DNA from 2 places in the Bradyrhizobium sp. USDA 4501 genome. Region 1 is predicted to be linked to the other one. Evidence: predicted binding sites of a transcription regulator. Region 1 holds the regulator's gene; the other holds the start of a gene.

Region 1 (14,978 bases):
CGTTGCATCAGGCTTTGCGGCCTCGGTCTTGCCGTCGGACGAAAGCGCTGCATGCTGGTCGGTCTGCGCGCGCGACGGTGCGACCGCGAGCAGCGTCAGCACCGCAACGGCACAGAGACCCCGCCCTGCGGAAGCGCGAAAAGGGAAGGCAAAACGCATTTACTCTGCTTCCTTAATTCTGCTGCACCGGGCCCAGATGGGCCGCATCGATCACGAATTTCGCCAGTGCGCGGCCGAGACAGGCATGAACCTTCTTGGCCAGATCGACACCATGCGAGGTGCTGAACAGGTCAAAATATCCGGCGTCGCTCCACTGCTTCATAATCGCGAACCGGTCGAACAGCGGAACGTCGTGCTGCTGCGCCACCACCTTCATGTTGTCGAGATAGGGCGGTGCAGAGATCATCGTCTCCGTACGCGGGCTGTATTGCAGATTGACCAGCACCACGTCGGTCCCGGCGTCCCGCAACGCAACAACGCCTTCGTTGATGGCGGTACGGAAATCGTCGGGATCGATTGCTCGCATAGCATCGACGGTTCCGGTCTGCCAGATAACCAAAGTAGGCTTTTTTGCTTCAACAAGCTTAACAAGAGTTCCCGCGGTCTCCTCGGCGGTGCTCTTTCCCTGTAATTCTACGGATAGATCGATCGTCGACGACGGCAACGCTTCCTTCAGCGCCGCCTGCAGCGTGGCCGGATAGGCGCTCGCCTCGTTGCCCTGGATGGTCGAGGAGCGGCTGCCGACCACCAGCACGTTGAGCGGCCGGTTGGACTTGATGGCGTCGGTGACCTTGGGCAGCGAGCTCTCGCTCGTAAGCAGATAGGCGGGCACGTCGCAGGGCGGCGGCGGGGGCGGCTCCGCGGTGTCGCCGGCGCACGCGGGCGCCGCCGCCAAACCGGCCGTCAGGCAGGCTGCGAGCAGCGTCAGGCCCAGCATCGTCCGCGCGGACTTCATGCTCCCCCTCCCGCCAGATCGGCGTTGCCGGCGGCGCCTTTTTTCGAGGCGCCTTTGTCGGCGGAGTGCTTGTACCACGAAATGATCCACGCCATGCCGCACATGATGAGGATGCCGCAGACGCTGATCAAGGCGTGCAGTGCGGCACCGCCAGATACTTCGGCAAGCACGAAGTGACCGGCGAAGGCGAGGAAGACCCCGAGGCAGAATATCTCAAGCGAATGCTGGCCACACAGGATCAAAGGTCGCAGCCAGGGCGATTTCAGGCCCGGCCAGTCCTTGGGCAGGAAGCGCACGGTGAGCGCGGCGAGCGCCAGGAAGTGCGCGAATCGCAACACGTCCAGGTCGGTCTTGTTGATCGGATACATCCATTGCTCGATCACCTTCGGCATGATGTGGCCGAGCTGCGGCACGTACCAGGTCAGGGTCACGAAGAACGCCGCGACCAGATAGACGATGCAGATCCACATCGTGATGTTCGACGACAGGATCCGCGACATCCGCCGCGCCCCGCCGAGCGCGCACCAGGCGCCGAACACGAACAGCAATTGCCAGGCGAACGGATTGAACGCCCAGAAGCCGTTCGGATAGGCCGAGAGATAAAGGTCGAACTGCCAGGTCAGCGCGTAGAGCACGACCGAGAGACCGAGCGTGACGTCGGGCTTCCATTTCATCAGCCACAGGATCAGCGGCAGGAACAGCATCAGCACGATATAGAGCGGCAGCACGTCCATGTTGACCGGACGGAAGCGCAGCAGCAGCGCCTGGACGATGGTGACGTCGGGCTGCTTGAGGAAGTCCATGATCCCCATTTCCTCGCTGTAGAGCGGGTTCTCGAACGAGGTCGCGACATAGGAGATCTCGGCGAGGAAGATCGTGAACAGGAAGACGTGCGCGACGTAGATCTGCCAGACCCGGCGCAGGATGCGCGCGGTCGCGATCACGAAGCCGCCCTCCAGCATCGCGCGGCCGTAGACGAAGGCCGCGGTGTAGCCGGAGATGAAGATGAAGATCTCGGTGGCGTCGGAGAAGCCGTAATTGCGGATCGTCAGCCAGGTCAGAAGATTGGTCGGCAGATGATCGATGAAGATCAGCCACAGCGCGAGCCCGCGGAACAGATCGAGGCGGAGCTCGCGCTCGCCGGTCGCCGGCAGCGTGATCGCGGGCGCAGCAACCTTCGCCTCGGCCTCTGCCTTTACTTCGGCCTTGACGTCAGCCACCGGCGAACCGGCTATGGGATCGGCAATCGAGCTCATCAAACACCGTGTCGGCCGCGGACGCCCCGCACGCCGTGCTGAAAAGATAATATCGGTCCGCGAGTTGCCGACAAAGCACGGAGTGCGGCGGCATGCGGCCGCGCTTTAGAGCGGAACTATGTTGAAACCGCGATGAACGGGCCGCCCCAAATCCGGCTTTCCAAGCCCGCCCTTTCGCGGCCTGGCAGGCGATTGGTTCCGGCGGTTCAATTGGCTATGATAGCGCCCTGTTTGAGCATGATCCGGTCGAAAACGGACCATGCGCCAGGACCATCGGATTGAGCCGCATGTACCGCGCCGTTACCCGCCAGATCGAAGTCACCGTCGAGCCGAACTTCATGCCGGAGCGCTCGTCGGTCGACCGGCGCGAATATTTCTGGTCGTACAAGATCGTGATCGTCAATTCGGGCCCGGATACGGTGCAGCTGCGGACGCGGCACTGGATCATCACCGACGCCACCGGCCGCCGCCAGGAGGTGCGCGGCGAGGGCGTGGTCGGCGAGCAGCCGGTGCTCGCGCCCGGCGAACGCTTCGAATACACCAGCGGCGTGCCGCTGCCGACCGCCTCCGGATTCATGACCGGCAGCTATCAGATGGTCACCGAAGCCGGCGAGCGCTTCGACATCGACGTGCCGACATTTTCGCTGGACAGCCCGAGCCCGGGCGGCAAAAGGGTGCTGAACTGACGCCTGCGTAGCCCGGATGGAGCGAAGCGCAATCCGGGGCAGGTGCATCCGCGGTTGGAGCGGCCCCGGATTTCGCTGCGCTTCATCCGGGCTACGATGACGAACGCGTCTACTCCACGCCGGCTTCCAGCGGCGTGAATTCATACACCGACGAGCAGAACTCGCAGGTCACGACGACCTTGCCGTCCTTGACCATCTCGGCGCGGTCGTTCGGCGCAAAGCTCTTCAGCATCGACGACACCGCGTCGCGCGAGCAGGAGCACTGCGCGCGCAGCGTTTGCGGGTTGAAGACACGCACGCCACGTTCGTGGAACAGGCGATAGAGCAGCCGCTCGCCGGACAGATCGGGATCGATCAGCTCGACGTCCTCGACGGTCGAGATCAGCGACTGGCCCTCGACCCAGGCGTCATCGTCCGGCACGCTATGCGTGGCCGTGCCTTCCGGCGCATCGCCGGGATGCAGATCGGCCTGCTTGGCGCGCTCGGGCGCCTTGGGCAGGAATTGCAGCAGGATGCCGCCGGCACGCCAGTGCAGCTTGCCGCCCTCGCCGCCGCGCATCTCCTCGCCGACCGCAAGCCGCACCCGCGTCGGAATCTGCTCCGAGCGCAGGAAATATTCGTGGGCCGCCTCTTCCAGGCCGCCGCCGTCGAGCGCGACCAGTCCCTGGTAGCGGCTGGTGTTGGAGCCCTGATCGATGGTCATCGCAAGGTGGCCCTTGCCGAGCAGTTCGCCCGAGCTCTGGCCATTCTTGAGGCGCGATGCGTCGTAGCGCGCATAGGCGCGCAGCCGGTCGGGCGCCTGGAAATCCACGATCAGGAGCGAGACCGGACCTTCGGTCCGGGTCTGCAGGATGAAGCGGCCCTCGAACTTGACCGACGAGCCGAGCAGCGTGGTCAGCACGATCGCCTCGCCGAGCAGCTTGCCGACCGCGGGCGGATAATCGTGCTTGTGCAGGATCTCGTCGAGCGCGGGGCCGAGCCGGGTCAGCCGGCCGCGCAGGTCCAGCGCGCCGACCTCGAATGCCAGCACGGCATCGTCGACCGGAACCGCTGAGGGCGCGCGAACCGGCGCCTCGGGCGTGTTTTTGATGTCGGGGGATTGTGAAACCATGGCGCTCTATCTGGGGTCTCGGACCATGAAATAAAGGGGTTCACTAACGCGGATGTTTCCGTCGTCCCTGCGAAAACATGCGAAAGCAGGGACCCATAACCACCGATGTGAGTTGCTTGCATCAAGCTGGTGCCCCAGCCTTCGCAACAATTGACAGCGATGGTTATGGGTCCGGGGTCGCGCTTCGCTTGCCCGGGACGACAACGCTTACTGATCTCCGACTACGCGACCGCGTCGAAACACCAGGCCAGAATGCCCTTCTGCGCATGCAGGCGGTTTTCCGCCTCGTCGAACACCACGGATTGCGGCCCGTCGATCACCTCGTCGGTGACCTCCTCGCCGCGATGCGCGGGCAGGCAGTGCATGAACAGTGCGTCCGGCTTGGCGAGCGACATCAGCTTGACATTGACCTGATAGGGCCGCAGCACGTTGTGGCGGTGCTCGCCCTCCTTGTCGCCCATCGACACCCAGGTGTCGGTGACGACGCAGTCGGCGCCGCGCACGGCGGCTTCCGGATCGGTGCCGAGCATGATCGGCGCGCCGGTCGCCTTGATCCAGTCGCGCATCGGCTTCTTCGGCGACAGCTCCGGCGGGGTCGCAACATTGAGCTGGAACTTGAACCGCTCGGCGGCATGCGCCCAGGAGGCCAGCACGTTGTTGTCGTCGCCGGTCCAGGCCACGGTCTTGCCCTCGATCGAGCCGCGGTTTTCCTCATAGGTCATGAGGTCGGCCATCACCTGGCAGGGATGCGAACGCCGGGTCAGGCCGTTGATGACGGGAACGGTGGCGTGAGCCGCGAGCTCGAGCAGCGCGTCATGGTTGAGGATGCGGATCATGATCGCATCGACATAGCGCGACAGCACGCGCGCGGTGTCGGCGATGGTCTCGCCGCGGCCGAGCTGCATCTCGGCGCCGGTCAGCATGATGGATTCACCGCCGAGCTGGCGCATGCCCACGTCGAACGACACCCTTGTGCGGGTCGACGGGCGCTCGAAGATCATCGCCAGCGTCTTGCCTTCGAGCGGCTTCCTGCCCTTCTCATGCGCCTTCAGCTTCGCCTTCATGGCGGCTCCGGCGGACAGCATGTTGCGCAGTTCGCCGAGCGGCAGCTCGTTGATATCGAGGAAGTGACGGACCGGCTTGCTCATTATCCAGCCGCCTTCTTCGGCTGCGCCACCGACAATGTCGCGCAGGCGCGCTCGAGCGCGGTGATCGACTGGTCGATCTCGGACTCGGTCACGATCAGCGGCGCCAGGAACCGCACCACATTGTCGCCTGCGCCGACGGTGAGCAGCTTCTCGCTGCGCAGCGCTGCGATCAGGTCGCCCGACGGCACCACGGCCTTGACGCCGATCAACAGCCCCTCGCCGCGTACCTCCGACAGCACGCCGGGATAGCGGTCGACGACGGAGGCGAGCTTCTGCTTGAGCAGCAGCGACATCTTCTGCACATGCTCGAAGAAGCCGGGTTTCAGCATGACGTCGAGCACGGCATTGGCGGCGGCGACCGCGAGCGGATTGCCGCCGAAGGTCGAGCCGTGCGAGCCGGGCGCCATGCCGGCCGCGGCCTGCGCGGTCGCCAGCACCGCGCCGATCGGGAAACCGCCCCCGAGCGCCTTGGCCAGCGACATCACGTCCGGCGTGACGCCGGTGCGCTTGTAGGCGAACAGCTCGCCGGTTCGGCCCATGCCGGTCTGCACCTCGTCGAAGGCGAGCAGCAGGCCGTGCTCGTCGCACAGCGCGCGCAGTGCCTTGAAGAACGCCTGTGGCGCCGAGCGCACGCCGCCCTCGCCCTGCACCGGCTCGATCAGGATGCCGGCGGTGTGCGGACCGATCGCCTTCTTCACCGCGTCGATGTCGCCATGCGGCACCTGGTCGAAGCCGTCCATCGGCGGGCCGAAGCCTTCGAGATATTTCGCCGAGCCGGTCGCCGCCAGCGTGCCCAGCGTGCGGCCGTGGAAGGCGCCCTCGAAGGTGATGATGCGGTAGCGCTCGCCATGGCCCTTGGAGAAGTGATAGTGGCGGACCAGCTTGATCACGCCCTCCATCGCTTCCGCGCCGGAATTGCAGAAGAACACGAAGTCGGCAAAGCTCTGCTCGCACAGCCGCGCGGCAAGCACCTCGCCGTCCGGGCTCTTGAACAGGTTCGACATGTGCCAGAGCTTGGTCGCCTGTTCCTGCAGCGCCTTGACGAGATGCGGATGCGCGTGCCCGAGCGCGTTGACCGCGACGCCCGAGGTGAAATCGAGATAGCGGTCGCCGTTGGTTGCGATCAGCCAGGCGCCCTCACCGCGCTCGAAACCGAGATCGACCCTGGCGAAGACGGGGAGCAGATGCGACGTGGCAGCGTTGGTCATGGCGATCACTGACGGTTTTTAAGCCGACAATTGCCGCGCGCCTTGACGCCAGCGCAGCAACGGCCAGCTTCGGAAAACAAAACGGCCGCCTTTGCGGGCGGCACGTGGCGGGCATTCTATGCTGCGGTCGGTAAGTGTCAATCGCCACGAAGTGGCCTTCCTGCAATGCGAAACGAGCGCAATCCGGAGCATTCCGGTGCGGTGGAAAAGCCTCATCGCGATGCTTAACTGTGTGGGAACATGTGGACGCACGACCGCGGACTCTTGCGCCAGAGTCACGCCATATTGTAGCGTTTGGCCTGTCGGGTACGACATCTCGTGCGGCGGTACTGGACCCTCTAAGTAGCCTTTGTGTCTCGCGTAAACGTTCGGGCGCAACACCGTGCCCGGCGAGGGCTAAGGGATTCTGGCCGCAGGGATATTTGTCCAGATTGGCTCGCAGCGCCGCTCCAATGATTGGCCGGCGCTACGCGAAGGGAAGAATGCGATGACTGTATTGACCTGGTCCGACGATCGCGTCGAGCAGCTGAAGAAACTCTGGGAGTCCGGCCTGTCGGCCAGCCAGATCGCGGCGGAACTTGGCAATGTGACGCGAAACGCCGTGATCGGCAAAGTGCATCGGCTCGGCCTCTCCGGCCGCGCCAAGGCACCCTCCACGGCCGCGCCGCGGCAGCGCAAGGCCCGCCCCGCCCAGCACATGATGCGGGTGGCGCGCCCGGTCTCGCGCGGCAACACCGCGCTGGCGCACGCCTTCGAGGCCGAGATGGAGCCCGATCCGATCTCCTACGACAATGTGGTGCCGATGAGCCAGCGGCTGTCGCTGCTCGAGCTCAACGAGGCCACCTGTCACTGGCCGGTCGGCGATCCCTCGAGCCCGGAATTCTTCTTCTGCGGCGGCAAAGCGCTCGGCGGCCTGCCCTATTGCGCGCATCACTCGCGCGTCGCCTACCAGCCCGCCGCCGATCGCCGCCGGCCGTCGGCGAAACCGCAGATCAAGTGAGCACTCGGGAAAACGACGGAAGACCTCAAAGACAAATCCCCGCGAAAGCGGGGATTTTTTTGTGTGACGCAGCCCGGATGGAGCCAACGGGGCGCTCGTTCGCGCGACCCGTCGGCTCCATCCGGACTACCGCTACATCACCGGCCTCGTCCCGGCGCAGGCCGGGACCCATAACCACGAATGGGTGTTGTTAGAAAGCCGTCTGGCCGCGTGCCGATTGCGCTGGCCGCGGCGTATGGGTCCCGGCTTGCGCCGGGACGACGCCGTGTTGCGGTTTATGAATGCCGCATGGCCGTTACGGCTGCGGCTCGGCCTTGGCAAAGCGGTCGTCGAGCGCGTAGCCGGCGCCGCGCACGGTGCGGATCGGATCCTGCTCGCGGCCCGGATTGAGCAGCTTGCGCAGGCGGCCGATATGCACGTCGACGGTGCGCTCATCGATGTAGATGTCGCGGCCCCAGACGCTGTCGAGCAATTGCTCGCGGCTGAACACGCGGCCGGGATGCTCGAGGAAGAATTCGAGCAGGCGATACTCGGTCGGCCCGAGATCGATCGGACGGCCCGAGCGCGCCACGCGGCGCTTCTCGCGGTCGAGCTCGATGTCGCCGTAGGTCAGCACGGTCGCAAGCCGCTCCGGGCTGGCGCGGCGCAAGAGGCCCTTCACCCGCGCCAGCAGCTCCGGCACCGAGAACGGCTTGACGATGTAATCGTCGGCGCCGGTGGCAAGCCCGCGCACGCGCTCGCTTTCCTCGCCGCGCGCGGTCAGCATGATGATCGGAAGCTGCTTGGTCTCGGGCCGCGCCCGCAGGCGGCGGCACAGTTCGATGCCGGACAGGCCCGGCAGCATCCAGTCCAGCACCACGAGGTCGGGAACGCGCTCCTTCAGCCTTGTATCCGCATCGTCGCCGCGCCCCACCGTCTCGACATCGTAGCCTTCCGCATCGAGATTGTAGCGCAACAGCGTCGTCAGCGCTTCCTCGTCTTCGACTACCAGAATGCGTGCGCTCATCGGTTTAAGTTCTTTCTCTGTGGTGATCCGTTGCCCAGACGCAAACCGAAACGCTTACTTCCTTGAGCATAGTCCCCGCGGAAACGATTTGTCGCGAGGATCGTCCAGTTTCGCTCTTGCCGGTTCCGTGCTTGCCGATCATGCCTCAGTTGCCCGGCACCGTGGTGGCAAAAGTGGTCATGTCGCCCTTCGGGCGCTTGTCGGTGATCTGCTGGCCCTCGATCATGTAGAACACGGTCTCGGCGATATTGGTGGCGTGATCGCCGATCCGCTCGATGTTCTTGGCGCAGAACATCAGATGGATGCAGAACGAGATGTTGCGCGGATCTTCCATCATGTAGGTGAGCAGTTCGCGGAACAGCGAGGTGCAGATCGCATCGACCTCCTCGTCGCCCTTCCAGACGTTCATCGCCGCCGGCAGGTCGTGGGCGGCATAGGCGTCGAGCACCGACTTGACCTGCGACAGCACGAGGTCGGTCATGTGCTCGAGGCCGCGGATCAACTTCAGCGGCTGGAAATCGCTCTCCAGCGCCGCGACGCGCTTGCCCATGTTCTTGGCGAGGTCGCCGATCCGCTCGAGATCGGTGGCGACGCGCATCGCGCTGACGATCTCACGCAGGTCGATCGCCATCGGCTGGCGGCGCGCGATCGTCAGCACCGCGCGCTCTTCGATGTTGCGCTGCAGATTGTCGATCTCGATGTCGGCGGCGACCACGCGCTTGCCGAGCGCGACGTCGCGACGGATCAGCGCGTCGACCGACTCGGTGATCATCCGTTCGACCAGGCCGCCCATCTCGGCGACCAGGCGGGTCAACTCCTGCAGGTCGCTGTCGAATGCCTTGGCGGTATGTTCAGAAGCCATCGCTTGTCTCCCTCAACCATGATCCCGGGGATCATGGTTTCGTGTCCTGAATTTTAGCATGACCTGATCGGAAAACCGGTTTCCACTTTTCCGGATCATGCGCCGGTCAACCGAACCGGCCGGTGATGTAGTCCTGGGTGCGCCGATCGCTCGGTGAGGTGAAGATCTTGTTGGTGTCGTCGAACTCGATCAGCTCGCCGAGATACATGAAGGCGGTCTTGTCGGAGACGCGCGCCGCCTGCTGCATGTTGTGGGTGACGATCGCGATCGTGTAGTCCTCGGAGAGTTCCTGGATCAGCTCCTCGACCTTGGCGGTCGAGATCGGGTCGAGCGCCGAGCACGGCTCGTCGAACAGGATCACCTCGGGGCGCACCGCCACGGTGCGCGCGATGCACAGGCGCTGCTGCTGGCCGCCGGAGAGCGACAGGCCGGAGGCGTTCAGCTTGTCCTTGACCTCGTTCCACAGCGCGCCGCCGCGCAGCGCCTTCTCGACCCGGTCGTCCATCTCGGACTTCGAGATCTTCTCATAGAGGCGGATGCCGAAGGCGATGTTCTCGTAGATCGTCATCGGGAACGGCGTCGGCTTCTGGAACACCATGCCGACCCGCGCGCGCAGCAAGTTGAGGTCGAGCTTGGGGTCGAGAATGTTGGTCTGGTCCAGCATCAGCTGGCCGACCGCGCGCTGGCCCGGATACAGGTCGTACATCCGGTTGAAGATGCGCAGCAGGGTCGACTTGCCGCAGCCAGACGGGCCGATGAACGCCGTGACGCGGTTGGTGCCGAGCGTCAGGTTGATGTTCTTCAGCGCGTGGTGCTCGCCGTAATAGAAGTTGAGGTTGCGCACCGTGACTTTCGGAGGCGCTTCCGGCAGCGGAACCTGGGGAATGTGGCCTGCGGCAGTCGTGGAGACGGAAAGCTCGGTCATTTTGCGGCCCTTTCGGCACCAAGGATACGCGCGCCGATATTCAACGCGAGCACGGTGAATGTGATGAGCAGCGCGCCGCTCCACGCCAGCTCTTTCCAGTAGGCGTAGGGGCTCTGCACGAAGTTGTTGATGGTCACTGGCAGGTTGGCCATCGTCTTGGTCAGATCCAGGCTGAAGAACTGGTTCGACAGCGCGGTGAACAGCAGCGGCGCGGTCTCGCCGGCGACGCGGGCGGTCGCCAGCAGCACACCGGTGATCAGACCCGATCGCGCGGCACGATAAGCGATCCGCTTGATCACCAGCGAACGCGGCAGGCCGAGCGCGGAGGCGGCCTCGCGCAGCGGATTGGGCACCAAGAGCAGCATGTCCTCGGTGGTGCGCAGCACGACCGGGATCACGATCACCGCGAGCGCAAGGCTGCCTGCGATCGCCGAGAAGCCGCGCATCGGCACCACCACCGCACCATAGATGAACAGGCCGATGATGATCGACGGCGCGCTGAGCAGGATGTCGTTGATGAAGCGGATCACCGAGGTCAGCTTGTCGTGCTTGCCGTATTCGGCGAGGTAGGTGCCGGCGAACAGGCCAAGCGGCGCGCCGATGCCGACGCCGATCACGGTCATGATGACCGAGCCGACGATGGCGTTGAGCAAGCCGCCTTCGGTCGAGCCGGGCGGCGGCGTGTTCTGGGTGAACAGCTGCACGCTGAGGCCGGCAAGGCCGTTATAGAGCAGCGTGATCAGGATCAGCGCCAGCCAGGTGACGCCGAACAGCGCCGCGCCGACACAGAGTGCGCGGATGACGATGTCGCTGCGGCGGCGGGATTTGTAGATCGGGTTCATGGCGTTACTTCCCCGCCTTCTTTTCAAGCCGCATCAGCATCAGCCGCGCGCCGGCGAGCACGAAGAAGGTCAGCACGAACAACAGCAGGCCGAGCAGGATCAGGCCGGACTGGTGCAGGCCGTCGCTCTCGGCGAATTCGCTGGCGATCGCCGCCGAGATCGTGGTGCCCGGCGCGAAGATCGACGACGAGATCCGGAACGAGTTGCCGATGATGAAGGTCACCGCCATGGTCTCGCCGAGGGCGCGGCCGAGCGCCAGCATGATGCCGCCGATCACGCCGACGCGGGTGTAGGGGATCACGACGCTGCGGACGACTTCCCAGGTGGTGCAGCCCATGCCGTAGGCGGCCTCTTTCAGCACCGGCGGCACGGTCTTGAACACGTCGACCGAGATCGCGGTGATGAAGGGCAGCACCATGATCGCAAGGATCAGCGCGGCGTTGAACAGGCTGAGATAGGACGGCGGGCCTGCGAACACCGCGCCCAGCACCGGGACGCCCTCGAAGATCCGGATCATGAAGGGCTGGAACGTGTTGGCCAGGAACGGGCCGAGCACGAAGAAGCCCCACATGCCGTAGATGATCGAGGGGATGCCGGCGAGCAGCTCGATCGCGATGCCGATCGGGCGGCGCAGCATTTGCGGGCAGAGCTCGGTGAGGAACACGGCGATGCCGATGCCGACCGGAATGGCAATCAGCATCGCGATGACCGAGGTGATCAGCGTGCCGTAGATCGGGCCGAGCGCGCCGAGCACCGGTGGATCGGCCGAGGGCGCCCAGCGCTGCGTCCAGAGGAAGGCGAAGCCGTATTCCTTCATCGCCGGCCAGGCGCCGACGATCAGCGACAGGATGATGCCGCCGAGGATCAACAGAACCGAAATCGCCGAGATACGGGTGATCCAATAGAAGGTGAGGTCACCGAGCTTGAAGGCGCTGAGGGCCTTGGCGCGATCGTAAGGTCCCGCGGCTTCCATCACATCGCTCTGAACAGCCATGTCTGCCACGCCAATCCCCTCTTTAGTATGCAAAAGCCACGCAAACCGCTACGCCCCGAAGCGATCTTCACTGACGCATTTGGCCGGGCGCCGTCGTTCCAGCCACGCCCCTGAGGCGCGAACCCCGGCCTCGATCCCGCGCTTGTTGCCGCGGTGATGGAGACCGGGTCTTGGTCGCTCGACCTGTGCCGCGATCGAGTCGGCACAGGCCCTGTCGCAGCGTCGGACTTAGCTCTTGATGTCCGACGACCAGGTCTTCTCGATCAGCTTGACGACCGAGTCCGGCATCGGGATGTAGTCGAGCTCTTCGGCCGCCTTGTCGCCCTTCTCGAAGGCGTACTTGAAGAACTTGAGCGCTTCCTGCGAGGCCGCCTTGTCGGTCGAGTCCTTGTGCATCAGGATGAAGGTCGCCGCGGTGATCGGCCAGGAGGCTTCGCCCGGCTGGTCGGTCAGGATCACGTAGTAGCCGGGAGCCTTGGCCCAGTCGGCATTCGAGGCGGCAGCCTGGAAGGCAGCCATGGTCGGCTGCACGGTCTTGCCGGCCTTGTTGACCAGCCCGGTGTAGGTCAGCTTGTTCTGCTTGGCGTAGGCATACTCGACATAGCCGATAGCGTTCTTGGTCTGGCTGATGTTGCCGGCAACGCCTTCGTTGCCCTTGGCGCCGACGCCGACCGGCCATTCGACCGCGGTGCCGGAACCGACCTTGGACTTCCAGTCGGCGTTCGACTTGGAGAGATAGTCGGTGAAGTTGAAGGTGGTGCCCGAACCGTCCGAACGGCGCACGACGGTGATGGCATCGCCCGGCAGGGTCAGCTTCGGATTGAGCTTGGCGATCGCCGCGTCATTCCACTTGGTGATCTTGCCGAGATAGATGTCGCCGAGCACTTCGCCCGACAGGATCAGGTCACCCGGCTTGATGCCTTCGAGGTTCACGACCGGGACGATCGCGCCCATCACCATCGGCCACTGGACGAGGCCGTCCTTCTCGAGCTGCTCGTGCTTGAGCGGCGCGTCGGTGGCGCCGAAGGTCACGGTCTTGGCTTGGATCTGCTTGATGCCGGCGCCGGAGCCGATCGACTGGTAGTTCAGACCGTTGCCGGTCTCCTTCTTGTAGGCGTCAGCCCACTTCGAATAGATCGGGAACGGAAACGTCGCGCCCGCGCCGGTAATATCGGCAGCGAAGGCCGACGTCGAAGCGGCGATCACGCCGGCTGCGACGATTGCTTTGATGAAATTCATGGGTGGTCTCCATCCAGTGAGCGAAGCGCCGAATGCGCCCGATCGCGCTCACGCCGGTCCATCTAGGAGCGGTCGGTGCTGCTTTTACGAAGGTTGGATGACAGTTGGATGACAGTACTAAGCTTCTGAAAACGCTTAGCTTTGAGTTGGTAACGGGGTCTTCGGCCGGGGAAAACAGGCGGTAAAAGTGGCCCCGTTCTTCGGCACGCTCTCGATCAAAAGACGCCCGCGATGACGGTTAAGAATATGTTTCACCAACGATAATCCGAGGCCCGTTCCGCCCTGGTTGCGGCTGTCGCCGACGTCGACCCGGTAGAAGCGCTCGGTCAGCCGCGGCAGGTGCTCGGGGGCGATGCCGGGGCCGAAATCCCGTACCATGACACGGATTTCGGGGGCCCCCTCGCCCGATGCGCCCGAAACGGCCTGATTCAGCGACACTATGACGCGGCCCCCGGAGGCGCCGTATTTGAGGGCGTTCTCGATCAGGTTCTCGAACAGGCGGAGCAGTTCCTCGCGGTCGCCGGCGATCATGACTGGGGCGTGAGGCAGGTCGACATCGATCTCGACCTGGCGCTCGCTGGCCAGTGCCTCGAGCCCGTCGGCCACCTGGCGGATGATCGGCACGATGTCGATCGAGGCCTCGGGCCGCACATGGGCCGACAACTCGACCCGCGACAGCGACAGCAAATCGTCGATCAGCCGCGCCATGCGGGTCGCCTGGGTGTGCATGATGCCGAGGAAGCGCTCCCGCGCCCGCGCGTCCTCGCGCGCCGGCCCCTGCAGCGTGTCGATGAAGCCGGACAAGGCGGCGAGCGGCGTGCGCAGCTCGTGGCTGGCATTGGCGACGAAGTCGGCTCGCATCTCCTCGACCCGGCGCAGCGGCGTCAGGTCGTGGAAGGTCATCAGCATGCACTTCTCGGTGCCGCCGAACTGGGTCGGCACCGGCACCGGCGTGATCACCAGTTCCATCCAGCGATCGACCGGAACGTGGTCGGTGTAGGTGGCGCGGCGCGGCTCGGTGGTCGCGATCGCCTCGCGCAGCGCGGTGATGATCTCCGGCGAGCGCAGGGCAAATTGCGCCAGTTCGTTCTTGCGCAGCGCAGGCGCGAGCTGCGCCGCTGCGGCGTTGAGATGGATGACGCGGCCGGCGCGATCGAGCAATACGGCCGGATCCGGCATGCCGGCGACGACCGCGCTGACGGCGGCGGCCTCGACCGGATTGACGCCGCGGACATCCTCGCGCGAGGTTCCGGCATCATGCAGCCGCCATGGCACCAGCGCCGCGGCCGCGATGCAGACGAACACGGCGCAGGCGCGCACCAGCGACAATTCGCCGAGCGCGACCACCACGCTCAAGGCCAGCGCTGCGGCAAGCAGGATCAGCGCGGAATGGCGCAACCGGTCGGGCCAGGGCGAGAAGATGGAGGAATGCGAATCGTCAATTGCCATCGCGGCGGCTTTCATCCCGTCGGTTCATGTCTCGCCCAGGCGCGGTCATAGCGACCTTCCCTCGGGAGGCATCGGGCCGCTTCATCAGACCCCGGAGTCACCGCGCTTTCGAACCAGAACCGCCTCATGGTGCGGCTCGGCGCGGGGACCCGAATCAGCCTGCGGCAGCCGTTTGAGTCGGGCGCCGACGATAACCTCCCGAAACGTCAGCAAGATTACAGATATGACGAACGGCGCAATATAGTAGAGGAGCCGGAACAGCAGCATACCGCCGAGCAGGTCCTCGCGGTCCATCTG
Region 2 (14,978 bases), 1.2 Mb from region 1:
TCGCCGCGTCCCCCGCCGCCGCCGGACGGCAGGATCCGGAGGTTTCGCAGCGGCAAGCGTCGAGCGGTCTCGTTGTCGACAACGTCGGCGTGAGGCTATCGGGGACCAATCACCTTCTGCTGAACGGTGTCTCGTTCACGCTCGCGAGCGGAGAATGTCTTGGCATTATCGGTGCGTCCGGGTCAGGCAAGTCCCTGCTTGGCCGGGTGATTGCCGGGCTGTCGACGCCAACTCATGGCTGTGTCCTGCTCGACAATACCGACGTCTCGCTGCTTCGCGAGGGCCTAAGCGGTCACCGTCTCGGTTATCTCCCCCAGGACATCGACCTGCTCGGCGATACGATAAGCGATATCATCGCACGGCTTGATGATGCCGATCGGCGGAAGGTCGTGGAAGCGGCCAAGCTGGTCGGAATTCATGAGGCGATCATGCGCCTGCCGCACGGGTACGACACGGTGGTTCACCGTGAAAAATCCTTCTCGCGCGGATATCGGCAGCGCCTCGGTCTTGCCAGGGCCTTTTTCGGCGGTCCACGCCTGATCGTTCTCGACGAACCGAATGCCAGTCTCGATTACGGGGGCGAGCGAATGCTGCTGGACGCTATCGAGCGCATGAAGCTCGCCGGTGTCATCCTGGTCGTCGTCACTCATCGTATGGGTCTCCTCGCAGCCACAGACAAGATTGCCATTATGGAAGAGGGGGCGGTCGTCGCTTTCGGCGACAGCGAGGAAATCTTCGAGCGGCACCTGAACCGACCCCAGGTTACATCGCGGATTGCGCCATGATCCGCAATCCTCTCACCATCTGGAAGCTTCCCACGATATCGAGGCTACCCACGATCTGGGACCGGCTCGTGCGAGCGCCGGCAAGCCCCCCGCTCGCCGGACGGCTCGGAGTCGTGGTTACCGCGATCGACGATTTCGAGCCCCTCGAATATCCATGGTGTGCGACCCCGACACCCATCTCTCCGCGTAGACGGCTTCGCGGTATCACGCTGGCGGGCAACCTGCTGGTGCTCTGCTTCATGCTGGGGCTTGGCACATGGGCGTGCCTCGCGCCTCTCGAGAGCGCCGCGATCGCTTCCGGCGTCGTGGAATCAGAATCGAGCCGCAAGACGATTCAGCACCTGGAAGGCGGGATCGTCAGGAAGATCCTGGTTGCGGACGGCGATATCGTGCGAAGCGGACAGACGCTGATCGCGCTGGACGACACACGGCCCGGTTCGGAGGTGCAAAGCCTTCAAGGCCAGTTGTGGGATGCAATTGCTCGTGCCGCACGGCTTCAGGCCGAGCAGCAGAACTTCGAGAGCATCGCAATCCCGAGCGCGCTGGAACAGGACAGCAAGCGAAATGGGGTGGCCGCCGCCGCGGTATCGGCGCAGCAGTTCATTTTTCAGGCGCGCCGGCAGGTTCATGAGTCGCAGCTTGCGGTCATTCGCGAACGGAGGCTTCAAGTCGAGAGGGAGATCGAAGGTCTCAAGGCTCAGCAGAACGCCACCGGGCAGCGGGTCGACATCGTCCGGGAAGAACTGGATATGGTCACGACGCTCGTGAACAAGGGACTCGAACGGCGGCCGCGGCTTCTGAACCTGCAACGTGAACTGGCCGACGTTGAGGGTCGCCGCGGCGAGATCACCGCGCAGATTTCTCGCGCCGGGCAGGTCATCAGCGAGCAGCAGGCCACATTGTTCAAGCTCGAGAGCGATAGGCAGAGCGAGATCGCACAGTCGCTTCGTGAAGCACAGAACCAGATGTTCCAGCTCCGCGAGCGGTTGCTTGCGGCCAGGGACCAGCTATCGCGAACGGAGGTGAAGGCGCCTGAGGACGGCGTGATAACCGACTTGCGGATTCACACAGCGGGCGGCGTCATCGGGGCGGGTGCTCCGCTCATGGATCTGGTGCCTCGGCAAGACCGCCTCATCGTGACCGCCCGCCTGAGGCCCGAGGACATTGATGTGGTTCATCCCGGCCTCAATGCCGAGGTGCATCTCGTGCCGTACAATCAGCGTCGCGTACCGCGCCTGAAGGGAAGCGTCGTGCACGTATCGGCAGACCGGCTACTCGACAAGCGTACCGACCAGCCATACTACGCGACCAAGATCCGGATCGACGACGCGCAGATCGCCGCAAACGACTTCCAGATCGTCCCCGGTATGCCGGTTCAAGTGTTCATCACCACGGGGCGCGGTACCGTCGCACTTTACGCGCTCAGGCCCCTGCTCGACAGCTTCCGCGGTGCATTCAGAGAGGATTGATCCCGCTCAGTGTGACTAGGTCTCCGGCATTGGGGCTGTGCCCGGGTCGTGATCGCGATTCTGCGCGAGCGACCGGCCGCGCCAGCGGAGGACCGCTTCCGTGCGATTGTGAGCGGCACATTTCCTCATGATGTGCTGAATGTGCATTTTGACGGTGCTTTCCGAGAGCTTCAATTTGGCTGCGATCAGCTTGTTGGGCAGGCCGAGCTCCAATTCCGCCAGAACGTGCTGCTCTCGAGGCGTGAGACCGCTCCTGTCGATGGCCGCCCTGGCTGCCTCGTTCATCAGATATGCGGACGCAAGCCCGCGCGCGTCCGGCGGATCGAAACCCGGCATCCTGTTCATCTCGGCGACCGGCAACGGCCTGTAGACGCCGCCGACAAGAACAAGGCGCAGGCCGGCTATGACGACCTCGATTGGTAGCGAGGTGGGAAGAAAGCCGCGAACACCCCGCTGCATCGCGGCTTGCGCGGTCGGTTCGTCGTCATGGTTTGACAGGATTGCGACGGCGGCATTGGGACAGTGCTCGGCCACGAAGGCGAGATCGTCCTCGACCGAGGGATCGCCGATGGGCTTGTCCGCGATGCTCAGCAGCACCAGACGAACGTCGCGGGTTGACATGCAGTCCAGGCCTCGGACCGTTGCCATGTCGAGGATCTCGAAGTCGGCCAATTCCCGCCTGAGGACGTTAAGAATACATGTGCGGGGCAACAGGTGCGGCTCGATGATCACCAGAACCGGTACGTGAAGCGCTCCATTGAGCCGTTTTGAGGTTATGTCGTCCATGATTTCCTCGGAATGAAAAGAATTTCTGCGACAGTCCCATCGATCCGTATTGCGCATTTACCGTTGCGGCATTCATCCTGAATGCATCATCACGCGCAGCCCCGACATCAGGATCGCATCCATTGCGGGATAGCCTGGCGCCTCGGTGGGAAATTCTTTCCGCTCAAATCATTTGGACGCGCGCCGTGGCGCGGTCGACGCATCCCCTATTTGCAGATATTTCGATACGCCGTTGACGCCGCCGACCCCGACTTGCCGTCGACGACATACGCTTCATCCTCCTTCACAAGATACAGAAACGGCCTCCCTCCAGTCTCTCCGCCCCACGCACTTCTTCCTTTCACGCGCCCGCAAATCGTATCCACGGCGCGTCCGAACGTGTTCTTTCGCATGGCGCGCTTCATGTCGCTGAATTCGGCCGATCCCGGATCCTCTATCTGCGCTGCAATCGTGACCTTCGCTTTGGTGAGGACAGGATCTGCCATGTCCGCGGCGTGTTCGGGTGTCGGGACGTTGATCCTCGTCCGCGGGGACGCCGCCTTGGCGAGGTCGGGCGGTCCGTGTTTCTTCGATGATGGTCTCCTGCCGGATCTTGCCGGGGTTGCAGAATTCGATTTGACGATCGCAGGCGCAGGCGCAGGCGCAGGCGCTAACGCCGCCGGCACTGGCTCCGTGGGTCGGGCGACTGCAACCTTGTCGAAACAGGGTCTTGACTCACACCCAAGGAAATCCCCTCGGGAAGGCGCGAACCAGCCAAAGCCGATCAGGATTCCTGCCAGCGCTCCGACAAAAAGCAGTCCCATCCGATTCCCCTCCTCGGGAGCTCGGCTCGCACTCATAACTAGGACTAATTCCGCGCTGGTAATCCTATCTGTTGCGCAAAAGCGTTAAGCGCTCATTAAGCGCGCGGGGTTGGGGCGATAGGACGAACCCCTACGGCGATGTCGGGTTCAGCGTCGGCTTCCGGAAGCATGGCGGATGCGACGAATAATGAGTACACACCCTAGTTCTGCGGGTTATCCTCGCTTGGATACACGCCGCGCAGCACTTCCTCGAAATGATCCTTGACGGCGTCGTTGCACAGGCAGGAGCGCTGCCGCAGCTTGTCCGCGTCGCGGATCACGATCGCGCCGCGGCGCGTCTCGAGCACGCCTTCCGCCTTGAAGTTCTGGATCACGCGGCTGGTGTAGCTGCGGCCGACGCCGAGCAAAGTCGAGAGCTGTTCATGCGTGAGTGGCACCATGCCGTTGCCATTGGTGCGCTCCATCGCCGAGATGATCCATTTCGCCGCGCGCTGCTCGATCGAGTGGATCGCATTGCAGGCGGTCGACTGAAAGATCTGCGCCAGCATACAATCGGCATAGCGCGCGAAGATGTTGCGCACGGAGATCGACGTCAGCTTGGCGGCGTCGAGCTTGCTGACCGGCAGCCGCGCGAACGGGCCGCCGAACTTGACGGTGATGCGGGTATAGGCCGGCAGGAAGCCCTGGCTGACGATGCCGCCGACCGCGCCCTCGCGACCGACCAGGATGGTCTCGACATCGCGGCCGTCCTCATTGGGCACCATGTAGGACGCAAGGCTCGGCCCGCATGGAAAATGCACGGTCTGGACGTCGTCGCCGGGATTGTAGAGCAGATCGCCGGCCGCGGCCTCGACCAAGGCAAGGTGCGGCGCGATCAGTTCGTAATCGGCGGCGTTCAGCCGGCGCAAAAGATTGTTGAACGGCCGGTCACTCGTCCCGGCCAACTCGGTCCGTTTCGTGATCATTGGAAATCCTGAGAACCCAACGCGGACCATAATCGGAAAGTTCCCGGATTTATGTTCACTAGTGAACAGACGCGGCAGCCCGCGATGTGATGGGTTTCACCTCGGGAACAGCCGGCGTGCTTTCAGGCGCCGGTCGCGGGCCAATCCGGCCGGACTGATCCGGTCTTTCATCCATGCTTTAAAAACGGAAACTGGCACGCCATGGACTTCACCCCCAATGCCGGCACGCCCGGTGACGTCCTCGTGGTTGAGGACGATCCGATCATCTCGCTCTATTTCGAGGACACCATCCTCGGCTTCGGCGCTCGGACGGTGCGCACCGCCACGAACGTCGCCCGGGCGCTCGAGCTGATCGCCGAACGCGCGCCGGATTTCGCGCTGCTCGACGTCGGCCTCGTCAGGGGCGAGAAGACGTTCGCCATCGCCGAGCGGCTGGATGCGCTGAAGGTGCCGTTCGCGTTCGTCACGGGCTATGGTGCGGACATCCGGCTGCCGGCATCGCTCGCCGACAAACCGCGGCTGACCAAGCCGTGCTCGAGCGAGGCGCTGGAGGCGGCGCTGCGAAACGGACGTTGACGCATTGCCGGCTTCGGCCTCGCCGTCGGCGCGTTCGTCGTCTACCATCCAGCCTGTCGGATTCGGTGACGCAAGCGCTTCGGGAAAGCGTCATGGTGGTCAGGATATTTGCCGCGCCCGCAGCCGCGCTCGCTCTCGGGCTGCTGCCAGCGCCGCCGTTCGGCTCGGCCGTCGTCGGTCGCTTCGTGTCGCCAGCTCTCGCTACGCCGGCCGCACTCTCGAGCGAGCAATCGGCCGCGCTTGAGACCTACGACAAAGCCCTGAAGGGCTTCGAGTCGATCCTGCGCCAGCGCCGCGCGCAGATCGATGCCAATCAGCCGCTGCCCGACTTGCCGGGTCAGGCGATCTATCTGGCCCGTGTCGAGATGATGAGCGCCTACAAGGACCTCACCGATGCGCTTCCGTCCAGGATCGGTAGGCCCAACAGATTCGGAATCCCTCCGGCCTATTTCGACGCCGACAAGGAGCCGCTGCTCGATGAGTACCGGAAGCTCTTCGACGTCATGGAGGCGCCGCCCGCCGGTGCGCAAACATCCGATACACCATTCAAGGACGTGGTCGATCTGGCGACGGTGATCGCGCGCGCCAAGGGTCTGGATGCCGCCGACGCCGCCGTCGCGGGCCGTATCAGCCTCGGCCTCTTCTTTGCCGAGACGAACGGCAAGCAGAATGCGGGCAATGCGCGGTCGAACACCTACAAGGGCAGCTTGCAGACCGGTCCATCCGAAGATCGCAACGGCAGAAGCAAGTGGGCAGCCATCAAGAAATCGATCGAGGTCCTCGATCCTGCACTGAGCCGTCGCGACGACCGGGAAGAGGCGCGGGTCGGCAACCTCGACCACAGGTTCAATCACTGGACCGCCGTGCGGGACGGCCTCATGAACGCACACGCCGAACTTTTCCCGCAGGTCGCGGCGATCCAGAAAGCGCTGCCGGACCCGATCGATCAGATGAAGGTCTTTGAGCTGATCCAGATCATTCCCACGCCGACCAGAGCAGCGCTCAAATCGGGCAACCTCGTCGGCTACAGAATTTCCGATCCCAGGATCATGCGATATCTGCGCAACAACAGCGTCTTCGCGTTCGGACGGGCCGACCGGGCAAGAACATCCGCGACCTTCCGCGAGATCCTCGATGCGATGTGGTTGTTCAACGCCAAGTTCGAGCAGGCGCTTGCCAAGTTCAAGGAGATCAAGTCGGGCAAGCCGGGCTGAGGAGGAGTTGATCGCTCGGCCGTCAGGGTGGACCGAGCAGCGCCCATCGCGGCTCGCAGAATTCCTTCACGGCGGAAGCAACGCTGCTGCTGATGAGGTTTTGGCGCTCGGGCGAGTCCATCTCGCGTTCCTCGTCCCGGTTGATGATCGAGCCCGCCTCCAGCAGGATCGCGGGCATCGCGGTCTTTCTCAGCACGATGAGTTCATCATTGCTGTAGACGCCGGTATCCTTGTTCAGCAACGGGTGCTGGTAACGACCCATGATGGCCTGGCTGTATTGCTCGGCATAATGCAGGCCCTGGGCCTTCATTTCCCCGGCGACCAGTTCGGCGAACCGGAGGCTGGTCTTGAAGTCCGGATTGTCCCGGGAGACGAACACGGAGTAGCCGCTGAAGCGGTCGCTGAAGTGGCTTTTCTTGCCCTCGAACTCCCAGTCCTCGAGCATCTTGTTGGGCACGGAGTCATGGTGGATCGACATCAGCAGATCCGCGTGCAGATTGTTGGCGGCGGCGACCCGCTTGAAGAGGCTCGGTCTCGCTTTGCCTTCGGTCAGTAGCAGCCTGGTTTCGGTAAAGCCTTCGGCCTTCAACCTCTCCTCGATCAGCCGCGCAAGGCGCAGGTTGAAGGTGAACTCGGCGACATTCCGCGCGCTGATCGCGCCTTCCGATTGCGCGGTATGTCCGACATCCAGCACGATCCGGAACGTCGCGGGATCGCATTTGGCAGCGGCCGGCTTGAGAGCCGAAAGCGGCAGGGTGACTGGCCCAAGGGCGGCCAGCCGCATGGCGCGGTGCCTGGGCGGAGCGCGGTGCCTTGCCAATTTGGCAGCCCTTGTCGCCTTCGCGCGCTTCGGCGACTTGGCATGCTTGGGTGAGCTCCTGAAGAGATCGGGCAGCCAGCCGGCATCGCTGACTTCGATCGGCAGCAGCGCGAACACTGCGATCGCGACGACCAACAAGCGGCGAGGCCGAAACCTCGCAACGCTACCACTGAGCACGCGAAAGAATTCGCAGCGCCTCATGCTCCGCCCCTCCGGGCCCCCAGCATAACGGCTCTGACATCGGTACCGGAAGAGGCCGGGGAGGTCCATCCCCGGCAATCGCGTTGCCTCGCCTTGGAGGCAAGACCGTCAGGACAAAGAGCCCGGTTCCGTCGTGGCTGTGACCGAACTAGTGTCCCGAATCCGAAGTTCGCATCATTTGCCGCACCTTCGGAGCGAACTTCGGATTCGATAAGGACACTAGCAAACTTATGATTCTAGTGTGCTTTATGAATGCGAAGTTCGTGAAAGTGGCTGCCGCGAAATCGCACGAACTTCGCATTCAGCACACTAGACCGGCTTCGGGTCGAGCGTGATCGCGCACAGCTCGGCGTCGACGCGGTCGCGCAGGCTCACCATCATCTGCCCGCTCTTGCCGTCGATCTTGACGTGGCCGAAGAACTGCATGCCCGCCGACGGCGGCAGGTTCTGGTTGCCTTCGCCCGGCGCCTTGATGAACTTCACCTCGGGGCCGAAGGTGTTGTCGAGCTCGTTCGGACCGAACGTGCCGGCATGCAGCGGGCCGGAGACGAATTCCCAGAACGGATCGAACTCCTGGAACTGGGCCTTGTTCGGGTTGTAGTAGTGCGCGGCGGCGTAATGCACGTCGGCGGTCAGCCACACCGTGTTGACGATTCCCGCGGTCTTGATGAAACGCAGGATGTCGGCGATTTCGAGCTCGCGGCCGCGCGCCGGGCCATCGCCCTGCGCAAAGGCTTCCGAGCCCTTCTTGTTGGCGGCATCGTCATAGACGATCAGCGAGAGCGGCATGTCGGAGGCGATCACCTTCCAGGTGGCGCGCGAGTTGAGCAGCGCGCGCTTCAGCCAGGCCATCTGGTCCGGGCCGATGAAATAGGCGTCGGGGCCGTACTGCTCCTGCAGGTTCGGGCCGTTGGGGCCGCGATAGCTGCGCTCATCGAGCATGAAGACGTCGAGATGCGGACCGTAGCTCAGCGTGCGATAGACGCGGCCCGGCTCGACGATGCTCTCGCGCATCGGATACATCTCGTGGAAGGCCTTTGCCGCGCGCGCCGCGAGCACGGTGATGTCGCGCTCCTTGTAGGCCGCCGGCAGCTGTTTCGACAGCGACCAATTGTTGGTCACCTCGTGATCGTCCCACTGCACGAAGATCGGCACCTCGGCATTGAAGGCGCGGACGTTGTTGTCGAGGAAGTTATACTTGTGGGCGGCCCGGTATTCGTCGAGCGTCTCGGCCACCTTCGCCTTCTCGGGTATAGTGACGTTCTTCCAGATCTCGCCGTCGGGAAGCTTCACCTCGGACGGGATCACGCCGTCGGCGTAGATCGTGTCGCCGGAGTGCAGAAGGAAATCCGGAGCGTGCTTCTTCATCGCGGCGAAGGTGATCATGCCGCCGTCGTCGGGATTGATGCCCCAGCCCTGGCCGGCGACATCGCCGCCCCACACGAAGGAGACGTCGCGGCGGTCGCTCGGCGCGGTGCGGAAGCGTCCGACCACCGGCTCGCCGACGATGTCGATATGGGCGAGGTCGCGGAAGCGGACGCGGTAGAAGATGTCCTGGCCGGAGGGCAGGTTCTCCAGCAGCATCTTGGCGGTGAAGTCGCTCTCGGGCAGCGCCGCGATCGGCGGCAGTGTATGGGCGTCCTTGAACGATTCAGTGGTCGCGACCTCGACCATCATCTGCGCCGGCCGGTCCGCACGCGCCCACACCACGCCGCCGTCGACGCCGACATCGCCGGACTGCACGCCATGGGTGATCACGGGACGGTCGGCGGCGCGCGACAGATAGGGCATCGCAATCACGCCGGCGCCGGCCGCAGCCGCCGTGGAGAGAAAGCGTCGGCGGGTGAGATTTCGCGAGAACCGGATCGTCATAGGGAGCCTCCTCAGGTCACAGCGACAATGCGCCGCAGGCGCGCCAAGACCTAGAAAAATTCCATGACGGAGAGATTACAGCGGCGGGAGTGCGGGACGTAAGGGAAGCGCATCTGTCAGGCTCCCTCTCCCGAGTGCGGGGGGAGGCAAGGGGGATTTGCGGATAAAGATTGGCGGCGCCCCTACGCCGTGCCCGCCGCCCTGAACTGCGTCGCAGCCCGTTGCAAATTCTGCGGCATGCTGAACAACAGCGCCTTGCGGTCGGCGACGGCGTTATGAAGCTGCTCGAGCGCGATGTTGAACGCGGTCAGCGTGCCTTCCTCGATCGCGCCGTGCTCGAAGCAGTCCAGCGTGTGGCGCAGGATGTCGTCGGCCTCCGCCTGCATCTGGTCGAGTTCCTCGATCGAATCGCTGTGCCGCGCGGCTTTCAGCATCTCCAGCAGGCGTTCGCGCTGCGAGGTGTTGGTGTTGCGCTCGTCCTGCTTGAGATAGCCGGCGAACCACGCACCGGCCGAGCCCATCGCCGAGAACGCCATCAGACTCCACCAGATGTAGTCGCTGTAGCGGTCGAGGAAGGTTTTTTCCTCGCCGTCGACAAACGCGGCGGCGCCCGGATGCACCGGAATGGTGGCATCCTTGTCGGTGTCCGGCGTCTCGATCTTGGCGGCGAGCGGGAAATCGGTCTTGAGCGACTGCCGGATCGCGAACAATTGCCGCGTGAATGCCGCGACCGTCGAGTCCGACAGGCCCTTCCGCGCAACGATGTGGTGCGAGAAGCTGATCGTCTTCACCTCATCATCGGGCCGGTCAGCGGAGCCGAGCGAGCCGGCGGGGATTTCCGCGGCCTCATAGGCCGGATGGTTCTGCGCGATCGCCTCGGAGGCGTCGATCGCAAGGAAGCTGGGCTCGCCGCCGTCGCGGACCGACGCCGTGATCGCATCGATCGTGATCTTGCTGTTGGCCGGGCCGACGGCGAGATAGGCGTCGGCCTTGAGGTTCTTGATCGCTTCCGCCGCCTCATTGGCCGGGAATTGAACGATCTCGACCTTCATCGGGTCGACGCCGTATTGCGTCAGGATCAGCTTCAGCAGATTGACATTGGCCGGGGTGCGGCCGACGACGCCGATCTTGCGGCCGGCAAGCTGCGCGATCTTGGTGATCCGCGCGGATTTCCGAACCTTGCCCTTGGCGGGCGGAACCCACATCACCACGACATTCTTGCGCAGGGTCGCGACCGCCTGGGCATTCTTCGGCACCTCGAGATCGCCGCGGATGATGGCGAGATCGGCCTTGCCGTCGGCCAGCGTCTGGGCGCTGGCAGTGGCGCCCTCGGTCTGCACCGGCCTCAGCTTGACCTGGGTGTTCTGCTGGTTGTTGAAGGCCTGCGCCAGCGCCTGCACGACCTTGACGTCATCGCTGTTGGCAGGACCGACCGCGATCCGCAGCGTCACCGGACGCACGGCGAAATAATAGCCGGCCAGCAACGTGCCGATGATGGCCAGCGCGCCCGCGATCAAAACGAACATCAGCCGCCGCTTTGCCGAACGCAGCGGCTTGGGCGACATGCTGGCGGAGCCGTCTGTCATCGATCTCGCAAACAATCGTCGGGGCTCAATCTCGCAAAACTACCAACGCGCATACATCCTCTATGTGTAGCAAATTACTGAACGGACAGATGTTACAACTCCGTCATGGTTACCAGCGGCGATAGGACGCGATTTCGGCCTTAATTTGGGCGTGGATCCCGTCCCGGAGGCCGGTTGTTAGGCTAAAGTCGGCGTCAAACGGGAGGTTACCATGGTCGAACGGCTGTCAGCGGAGGCGAGGAAGGCCGCCCTTTGGGAACTGGCCGGCTGGTCGGAGGCGTCCGGCCGCGAGGCGATCGCCAAGACTTTCGTGTTCAAGGACTTCAACGAGGCCTTCGGGTTCATGGCCCGCGCCGCCCTGGTCGCCGAGAAGAGCGACCATCACCCCGAGTGGAAAAACGTCTACAAGACCGTCGAGGTGGTGCTGTCGACCCACGATGTCGGCGGGGTGACCAAGCGCGATATCGACCTCGCCAAGGCCATGAACGCGATCGCAAGGCAGCTTGGGGTCAATTGACTCCGGCGCGTGGAACCTTGCGCGGGTCCGCCGATGTCCCCAGATTCGCATCGTCCGCCGCCGAACTGGCGCGGCGTCGAGGAACCTTGCGATGACATCGAGCGAACCCGGCGTGGGATTTGGGCCTGCCGATCGGCTGGCGCAGGACCCCGAAAGCGTGCGCCGCCGTTTCTGGATCAAGTTCAAGAAGGTGGTGGCGAGCCTGCCCTTCGCGGAGGACCTGCTGGCCGCCTATTACTGCGCCTTTGACCGGCAGACGCCGCGCCATGTCCAGGCGGCGCTGCTCGGGGCAATCGCCTATTTCATCCTGCCGTTCGATTTCGTGCCCGACATGCTGCCGATCCTCGGCTTCACCGATGACGCCGCAGTGCTCGCAACTGCGCTCCGCATGGTGGCAAGCCACATCACGCCGGAGCATCGCGATGCCGCCCGCGCCGCGCTGAAGCGCGGGGTGCCGGAAGAGGAGTGAGATCTGCCTTCTCCTTCCCCCTGAAAGGGGGAAGGTCGGGAAGGGGGTCAGCAACAGGCGACGCTGCAAGCCGGCAGATTTGATCCCCACCCGCTTTGCTCTCGCGAGCAAAGCGACCTCCTCTTTTCAAGGGAAGGTTATGATGCATCCCGGATTTCGCTGCGCTCCATCCGGGCTACGAAACTTTCGATCCGTCATCCTGAGGAGCGCGAAGCGCGTCTCGAAGGATGTACGGCCACCAGCGGGGCCGTCGACCCGTCGAGACGCGCGCAAGAGCGCGCTCCTCAGGGTGACGGAGACGGTAGGGAGCGCCATGGTAGTCCGTTCGGCTCCTTCCGGGCTGCGCAATCTCGGTTCAGCTTCCCGGATGCAGGATCACCTTGCCCATCGCCTTGCGGCCGGCGAGCACCTTCAGGGCTTCTGATGTCTGCGACAGCGGGAAGGTGCGGTCGACATGCGAGGAGATCTTGCCTTCCGCGGTCCACTGCACGAGCTTCTCGAGGTTCTTGCGGTTCTTGTCCGGATTCTGCCGCGCCCAGGCGCCCCAGAACACGCCGCGGATATCGCAGCCCTTCAGCAGTGCGAGGTTGAGCGGGATCTTCGGAATCTCGCCGGCGGCAAAGCCGATGACCAGGAAGCGGCCTTCCCACGCGGTCGAGCGCAACGCGGCTTCGGCATAGGCGCCGCCGACCGGATCGAACACGATGTCGGCGCCCTTGCCGTCGGTCAGCTTGCGCAGGCCCTCTTTGAGATCTTCCTTCGCATAGTTCAGCGTCAGCTCGGCGCCGTGTTGCTTGGCGAATGCCAGCTTCTCGTCCGACGAGGCGCAGGCAATCACCTTCAACCCCATCAGTTTGCCGAGCTCGCACGCAGCAAGGCCGGTGCCACCGGCGGCCCCCAGCACCGCGAGCGTCTCGCCCGGCTTCGGGCTCGCGCGATCTTCCAGCGCATGCAGCGCGGTGCCGTAGATGATGATGATGCCGGCGGCGCGGTCGTAGTCGAGATTGTCGGGAATCTTCACGATCGAATTCGCCGGCAGCGCGATCTTGTCGCGCGCGCCGTTGTGGCCGCAGGATGCGACGACGCGATCGCCGACCTTCAGGTCAGTGACGCCGGCGCCGACGCTTTCGATCACGCCGGCAACTTCGGCAGCCGGCGAGAACGGGAACGGCGGCTTGATCTGGTACTTGCCCTGGATCATCAGGATGTCGAAGAAATTCAGCGCCGCCGCCTTGATCGCGATCACGGCTTCGCCGGGAGCCGCCACCGGATCGGGCACATCAGCCAGCACGAGATCGTCAGGTTGACAGTATTGCGAGCAGAGGATGGCTTTCATGGACACACCTGAGTTTCGGACGCAGAAAGAGCTGCAAGATCTTGGACTACAAGCTTCATGCCGGATTTGCGGCGGAGCGACAATACAAAGCGGAGGGATCAAACTATGTTTGAAAAAGGCCTGCTAGCAAAAAAGCGCATCCTGATCACCGGCGGCGGCTCCGGCCTTGGTGCTGCGATGGGCTACCGCTTCGCCGAACTCGGCGCCGAATTGATCATCTGCGGGCGGCGCGAGGGGCTGCTGGAGGAAACCGCAGCAAAATTCCGTAGCGAGCTCGACGCCAAGGTTTCCATCGCGCGCTGCGATATCCGCGACGGCGCAGCGGTCGAAGCGATGATGGATCAGGTCTGGCAGGACGCGCCGATCGACGTGCTCGTCAACAATGCTGCCGCAACCTTTATTGCGCAGAGCGAACATTTGTCGTTCCGTGCGGCGGACGCGATCCTCGCGCCGACACTGCATGGCACGATGTACTGCACGCTCGCCGCCGGCCGCCGCTGGATCGACGGCAAGCACAAGGGCGTGGTGCTCTCGATCCTGTCGACCTCGACCATCACCGGCCGCGCGTTCACGGTGCCGTCCGCGATGGCGAAGACCGCCGTGCTGGCGATGACCAAGAGCCTGGCGGTGGAGTGGGGCCCGAAGGGCATCCGCACCGTCGCGATCGCGCCCGGCGCGTTCCCGACCGCAGGCGCGACCGGACAGTTGCGCCCCGAAGGGCGCGGCGAGAGCTGGGCGCATCGCAATCCGCTCGGCCGCGCCGGCGAGCATTCGGAGCTCGCCAATCTCGCGACCTTTCTGATCTCGGATCAGGCCGGCTACATCAACGGCGAGATGGTGGTGCAGGATGGCGGCTCGCACTTACGCAGTTCCGGTGCCGAGGACCTGCTGCAATGGACCGATGCGCAGTGGGAGAAGCAGCGCGCTGCGCGCGCCAAGTGATAACGCGTCGCGATTACGCGCCCGACGGTGAGCGGCGTTCGCCTTTCGGCCTAACTGCCTTCCCAAAAAAGCGTTTCCCGGTTATCCATCCGAGCCGGCGGAGGGGAATCGCCGGGCCATCTTGCAGTCACAATGATGGGGGAACCAGTTGGCCGTGCGGCAGATTCTGACATCACTGGTTGCTTGTATCCTGGGCGGGTTCATCACCCTCGCGCCGGCGCAGGCCGCGCCCAAGAAGGATACGGCCAAGGAAGCAGCCAAGCCGGCGCCTTCGGCCGCGGCGGCTGCGGCCGGCGGCGCGGAGCCGACGCTGATCGGCCAATTCGGGACCTGGGGCGCGTACACGGCATCGCCCAACGGCAAGAAGGTGTGCTTTGCGCTCGCCAAGCCGTCGTCGTCGAAGACCAATCCGGCGAACCGGCCGCGTGATCCGGCCTATGCCTTCATCTCCACCCGTCCGGCGGAGAAGGTCGTCAACGAAGTCTCGATCATGATCGGCTACACGGTGAAGCCGGGCTCCGAATCGACGCTTCAGGTCGGCGGCGGGACCTATGCGATGTACACGCAGGGCGACGGCCTCTGGATCAAGAATGCGGCCGAGGAGGAGCGGATGGTGGAGTCCATGCGCAAATCGGCC

Evidence for each region. Region 1 encodes PhoB, which activates phosphate uptake and scavenging genes when phosphate is short. Its sites were predicted from a motif close to TGTCATNNANCTGTCAT; they were not measured.
Region 2: a site for PhoB is predicted at 9,555-9,571, ahead of ACVWZM_RS18850 (alkaline phosphatase D family protein). Genes of this name have one in related genera too.

The regions. Positions count from the first base shown of each region.
Region 1 covers NZ_JBSSEX010000001.1:5,300,560-5,315,537, reverse strand. The annotation lists gene ACVWZM_RS24210 (SGNH/GDSL hydrolase family protein) at 1-159, opposite strand, end outside; gene ACVWZM_RS24205 (SGNH/GDSL hydrolase family protein) at 173-955, opposite strand; gene ACVWZM_RS24200 (OpgC domain-containing protein) at 952-2,211, opposite strand; gene apaG (Co2+/Mg2+ efflux protein ApaG) at 2,499-2,897, shown strand; gene ACVWZM_RS24190 (Hsp33 family molecular chaperone) at 3,007-4,008, opposite strand; gene argF (ornithine carbamoyltransferase) at 4,230-5,156, opposite strand; gene ACVWZM_RS24180 (aspartate aminotransferase family protein) at 5,156-6,364, opposite strand; gene ACVWZM_RS24175 (GcrA family cell cycle regulator) at 6,852-7,364, shown strand; gene phoB (phosphate regulon transcriptional regulator PhoB) at 7,660-8,370, opposite strand; gene phoU (phosphate signaling complex protein PhoU) at 8,516-9,232, opposite strand; gene pstB (phosphate ABC transporter ATP-binding protein PstB) at 9,339-10,157, opposite strand; gene pstA (phosphate ABC transporter permease PstA) at 10,154-10,999, opposite strand; gene pstC (phosphate ABC transporter permease subunit PstC) at 11,004-11,993, opposite strand; gene pstS (phosphate ABC transporter substrate-binding protein PstS) at 12,222-13,232, opposite strand; gene ACVWZM_RS24140 (sensor histidine kinase) at 13,368-14,681, opposite strand; gene ACVWZM_RS24135 (putative bifunctional lysylphosphatidylglycerol flippase/synthetase) at 14,766-14,978, opposite strand, start outside.
Region 2 covers NZ_JBSSEX010000001.1:4,089,051-4,104,028, forward strand. The annotation lists gene ACVWZM_RS18810 (type I secretion system permease/ATPase) at 1-785, shown strand, start outside; gene ACVWZM_RS18815 (HlyD family type I secretion periplasmic adaptor subunit) at 782-2,254, shown strand; gene ACVWZM_RS18820 (response regulator transcription factor) at 2,270-3,040, opposite strand; gene ACVWZM_RS18825 (hypothetical protein) at 3,247-3,843, opposite strand; gene ACVWZM_RS18830 (Crp/Fnr family transcriptional regulator) at 4,044-4,808, opposite strand; gene ACVWZM_RS18835 (response regulator) at 5,010-5,384, shown strand; gene ACVWZM_RS18840 (hypothetical protein) at 5,477-6,598, shown strand; gene ACVWZM_RS18845 (N-acetylmuramoyl-L-alanine amidase family protein) at 6,621-7,553, opposite strand; gene ACVWZM_RS18850 (alkaline phosphatase D family protein) at 7,929-9,491, opposite strand; gene ACVWZM_RS18855 (TAXI family TRAP transporter solute-binding subunit) at 9,674-11,077, opposite strand; gene ACVWZM_RS18860 (4a-hydroxytetrahydrobiopterin dehydratase) at 11,289-11,594, shown strand; gene ACVWZM_RS18865 (YkvA family protein) at 11,686-12,063, shown strand; gene ACVWZM_RS18870 (NADPH:quinone oxidoreductase family protein) at 12,419-13,399, opposite strand; gene ACVWZM_RS18875 (SDR family oxidoreductase) at 13,505-14,341, shown strand; gene ACVWZM_RS18880 (invasion associated locus B family protein) at 14,496-14,978, shown strand, end outside.